2 regions of the Fictibacillus sp. B-59209 genome follow, and region 2 is predicted to be linked to the other one. Evidence: a T-box and tRNA genes for the amino acid it is inferred to sense, from the RefSeq annotation. Region 2 holds a T-box; the other holds one or more tRNA genes.

Region 1 (2,378 bases), on a different contig from region 2:
TCCCATTAGCGCCACAGCCACTGTCGCTGTCTTGTTTCTTTCGTCAAGAATTGGATTGACCTCTACAAATTCAGCTGAAGTAATAATCTGAGACTCGGCCAGCATTTCCATCGCCAAATGGCTTTCTCTGTAGCTGATTCCACCAAGAACCGGTGTACCTACACCCGGTGCGTCAAGCGGATCCAATCCATCAAGGTCAAGGCTTAAATGAACACCGTCCGTTTTTTTAGAAAGGTATTCAATCGTTTCCTCCATTACCTTGGTCATGCCGATCCGATCAATTTCATGCATCGTGTATACTTTAATACCGCGTTCTTTGATTAATTCTTTTTCTCCTTCATCCAATGAACGGGCACCGATAATAACAATATTTTCAGGCTTAACTTTTTGCTCATATCCTCCAATGCCAGTTAAGGATTCATGCCCGATTCCCAAACTTGCTGCAAGGGGCATACCATGAATGTTTCCGCTTGGTGAAGTATCAGCGGTATTCAAGTCTCCATGAGCATCATACCAGATGACGCCAAGATTTTCGTAGTGCTTGGCAATTCCTGCAAGAGAGCCGATCGCGATACTGTGGTCTCCTCCAAAGACAAGAGGAAACCGGTTTTCCTGAATGACATTAGAAACCGTGTCTGCCAGCTTTTCACTTGCAGTTGAAACTTCTTGAAGGTTCTTAAGATTGGTGTCTATTTTTTCTTCTATTGTCCCAGGCCGGGCAATCTCTATGTCCCCGAAATCCTGGACATTATAATTTATATCTTCTAAACGTTCCACAATTCCTGCATATCGAATGGCGCTTGGCCCCATGTCAACGCCGCGCCTTGTCTGCCCTAAATCCATCGGTACTCCGATGATCGTAATATCCTTCTTCATTCTGTATGGCCTCCCCTTATGTTGTGTTTCAAAAAATTCTATAAATTCATTGTAGCCTGTCTATTCGTGTTGGTTCAACTGGACAGAAATATGCATAGATATACCGATACGTAAGCGCTTTCGAGAAGGTTGATGGATAATTATTAGGACAAAAGCACCGTCCTCTTTATTGGATCAGGAATCCTTGAAGGTTTGAAAGACATAAAAAAGCCCTTAGACATTCGTCTAAGGACAGTACTTATTATGTATGGTGGAGCCTAGCGGGATCGAACCGCTGACCTCCTGCGTGCAAGGCAGGCGCTCTCCCAGCTGAGCTAAGGCCCCATAATGGAGCGGGTGATGAGAATCGAACTCACGACCAGAGCTTGGAAGGCTCTTGTTTTACCACTAAACTACACCCGCATATTATACTTTGTAACCATTGATATCATCTTTTATTCAGAAGTTCAAATGGTGAGCCATGAAGGACTCGAACCTTCGACCCTCTGATTAAAAGTCAGATGCTCTACCGACTGAGCTAATGGCTCGTGTTGTAACATAATCTGTCGGAAATAAAGATGGTGGAGGGGGACGGATTCGAACCGCCGAACCCAAAGGAGCGGATTTACAGTCCGCCGCGTTTAGCCACTTCGCTACCCCTCCACATAAAAAAAGGCTTCAGACATTACTTATAAAAAAATGGTGCCGGCTAGAGGACTTGAACCCCCAACCTACTGATTACAAGTCAGTTGCTCTACCAATTGAGCTAAACCGGCCTGCCGTTGGGATAAATAATGGTGGAGGATGACGGGTTCGAACCGCCGACCCCCTGCTTGTAAGGCAGGTGCTCTCCCAGCTGAGCTAATCCTCCGTATTAATGAATGTTATTTTCTTAACGAAAAAAATTGGTGACCCGTACGGGATTCGAACCCGTGTTACCGCCGTGAAAGGGCGGTGTCTTAACCGCTTGACCAACGGGCCGACTGGAGCTTCCAACCGGGCTCGAACCGGTGACCTCTTCCTTACCATGGAAGCACTCTACCTACTGAGCTATGGAAGCATGGCTCCACAGGTAGGACTCGAACCTACGACCGATCGGTTAACAGCCGATAGCTCTACCACTGAGCTACTGTGGAATAATAATAAAACCACATACGAGTATGTATGAAATGATAGCCTGGCAACGTCCTACTCTTACAGGGGGAAGCCCCCAACTACCATCGGCGCTGAAGAGCTTAACTTCCGTGTTCGGTATGGGAACGGGTGTGACCTCTTCGCTATCGCCACCAGACTGTCTTTCAAAGGATGTCCTATTTTCTCAAGGACAAGTTACATTTTACAATGTATTTGCTCTTTTGACAAGAGCTTTTTTAGAAAAATGAGGTATATTCCCTCAAAACTAGATAACTTCATCCAAACTTTCACTGATGCTAACGTCCAGCTCCATGAACCATATCCTCGAGGTCGTTTCAATCCCTCCTGCGAACACCAAAAACGTGTTCTCGTCAGGATCTCCAACGCTT
Region 2 (2,378 bases):
AGAGAGTTCAACCTCGAATTGAAATCCAAAAGTTCGGTACACCTCACCCACGACATCAAGCACTGACTCTAATTCGCTTTCAATTTGATCCGGTGCAACGAAGATATGGGCATCATCCTGGCAAAATGTTCTTACACGCAGCAGCCCGTTCAGCGCTCCGCTGAATTCATGCCGGTGCACCTGGCCGAATTCTGCGAGTCTTAAGGGAAGATCCCGGTACGACCTGCGTTTGTTTTTATAGATGAGCATATGCCCTGGACAGTTCATCGGCTTTAAGGCAAAACCAGCCTGATCCACTTGTGAGAAATACATATTTTCCTTGTAATGATCCCAATGGCCCGATTGCTCCCACAGCCGCTGATTCAGCATAAGCGGTGTCCTTACTTCTTCAAAGGAGTGGCTCATCTGAAATTCCCTCAAAAATCGTTCCAGTTCATTTCTTAACAACTGGCCCTTTGGCAGGAAAAATGGCATTCCAGGAGCCTCTTCAGAAAACATAAACAGATCAAGCTCTTTTCCGAGTTTGCGGTGATCTCGCTTTGCTGCTTCTTCAAGAAAGAGAAGATGCTCTTCGAGTTCCTTTTTTGAGGAAAAAGCAACTCCATAGATCCGCTGCAGCATTTGATTCTCCGAATCGCCCCGCCAGTAGGCTCCAGATACAGAAGTTAACTTAAATGCTTTAATAAGGCCAGTTGAAGGAAGATGCGGTCCTCGGCAAAGGTCCATAAACTCTCCCTGTTTATAAAATGTAATCTTTTCATCCTCAGGGATATCGTTGAGCAATTCCAGCTTCAAATGATCCCCTTTTCCACGCCAATATTCCACTGCCTCTCCCCGTGAAACCTCAATCCGCTCAATCTTTTTATTCTCTTTGATTATCTTGTTCATCTCGGCTTCAATGGCAGGTAGATCTTCAAGTGTGATCGAAACCGGCACATCCATGTCATAGTAAAATCCATTCTCAATGATCGGCCCCACTCCAAGTTTTACATTGTCATATAGCCGCTGAACAGCCTGAGCTAGGACATGTGCAGCGCTATGCCTCATGATGTTGATTCCCTCATCGGAATCAAGTGTTAAAATCTCTACGGCCGCGCCCCTCTCTACAGAGAAGCTCAAGTCGTAAAGGACATCGTCAATCCTTCCTGCTGCAGCCTTCTTTTTTAGACCAGGACTGATTGAAGCCGCAATTTCATCCATTGATACACCATACGGGTACTTTTTTTCGGAACCATCAGGAAATTGAATGCTGATCTGATTTTCTTTCATCTTATAACCCTCCATTTTAGTTTTTGAATAACAAAAAGCACACCCATCCCTAATCTAGGGACGAGCGTGCTTATACCCGTGGTTCCACCCTGGTTCCCGCCATAATTGCATTTGACGGCTCCATTCGCTGTAACGCAGCTCATACGGAATGGGCTAATGGAATCCAGTTTCACCCATTCAGCTCCCAGGCGGTAAATCACTCTCCTGTGTTAGGAAGTTCTCAGCTTTCCTTCCTTCTCTGTATAACCGGTTTGAGTCATTCTTGTCCTGTTCACAGCTATTTTCTATTTCGGGAAGGGAAAAAGAAAAACCCACCCATCCCCGGCAATAGGGACGAGTGCGTTTTACCCGTGGTTCCACCCAGATTCCCATCAAGAGGTTTTACAACGAATTGATGGCTCCAGTGCTTTAACGCAGCGGCTGCGGTATAGGCTAGTCTTATTTCACCGATACAGCTCATGGATGGTAAGCGATTCTCCTGCGTTGGGAAGTTCTCAGCACCCTTCCTCTCTGTGCAACCGGCCAGAATCACTCATGTTCCTTTCAAAGCTTTTCATAACGTTCAGTTTTATTAAGATAGAATATACAGTATTATCCACATTGATACAATCTTTTTTTTTAAAATTATAATTTTTTTCGATGAATGATAGCTGGGCCGCCAGCCTTTCCTACGATCAAAAGGTCAGCCATATTTAAAAACAGCCCATGTTCCACTACGCCTGTGATCCCATCGAGCCAAGAAGCGGTTTTTTCAGGATGTTTGATACTTTCCATTTTTAAATCAATCACATAATGTCCGCTGTCTGTTATAAAATAAGCATCTTCCTTTTTTCGAAAAGACGGTTGGAGCCCTTCTTTTTCAAACAGACGGAAAACCTGATGAGATCCGAATGGCAGCACCTCTACTGGCAGGGGAAATGTACCGAGTGACTCAACCCGTTTAGCGGAATCAACGATCCATATGATTTTGGAAGAGATGCTCGCTACTACTTTTTCATACAGCAGGGCGCCACCTCCTCCTTTTATCCCATTCAATTCAGCATCTACTTCATCTGCTCCATCAATGGTAAGGTCGATTTGATCGATTTCATTAATGGAGATAAGCGGTA

Evidence for each region. The T-box of region 2 lies ahead of thrS (threonine--tRNA ligase). A T-box ahead of a tRNA ligase gene usually reads a tRNA of that ligase, here a tRNA-Thr.
Region 1: it encodes a tRNA-Thr, which carries the amino acid that the T-box ahead of thrS (threonine--tRNA ligase) is inferred to sense. The anticodon was not compared.

The regions. Positions count from the first base shown of each region.
Region 1 covers NZ_JARMMC010000012.1:95-2,472, reverse strand. Annotated here, with positions in the region: gene rocF (arginase) at 1-876, opposite strand, end outside; tRNA gene P4361_RS08160 (tRNA-Ala) at 1,125-1,200, opposite strand; tRNA gene P4361_RS08155 (tRNA-Gly) at 1,205-1,278, opposite strand; tRNA gene P4361_RS08150 (tRNA-Lys) at 1,328-1,403, opposite strand; tRNA gene P4361_RS08145 (tRNA-Tyr) at 1,435-1,518, opposite strand; tRNA gene P4361_RS08140 (tRNA-Thr) at 1,556-1,631, opposite strand; tRNA gene P4361_RS08135 (tRNA-Val) at 1,651-1,726, opposite strand; tRNA gene P4361_RS08130 (tRNA-Glu) at 1,762-1,836, opposite strand; tRNA gene P4361_RS08125 (tRNA-Thr) at 1,840-1,915, opposite strand; tRNA gene P4361_RS08120 (tRNA-Asn) at 1,917-1,991, opposite strand; rRNA gene rrf (5S ribosomal RNA) at 2,031-2,146, opposite strand; gene P4361_RS08110 (hypothetical protein) at 2,255-2,378, opposite strand, start outside.
Region 2 covers NZ_JARMMC010000008.1:264,669-267,046, reverse strand. Annotated here, with positions in the region: gene thrS (threonine--tRNA ligase) at 1-1,269, opposite strand, end outside; T-box leader at 1,323-1,553, opposite strand; gene rpiA (ribose-5-phosphate isomerase RpiA) at 1,894-2,378, opposite strand, start outside.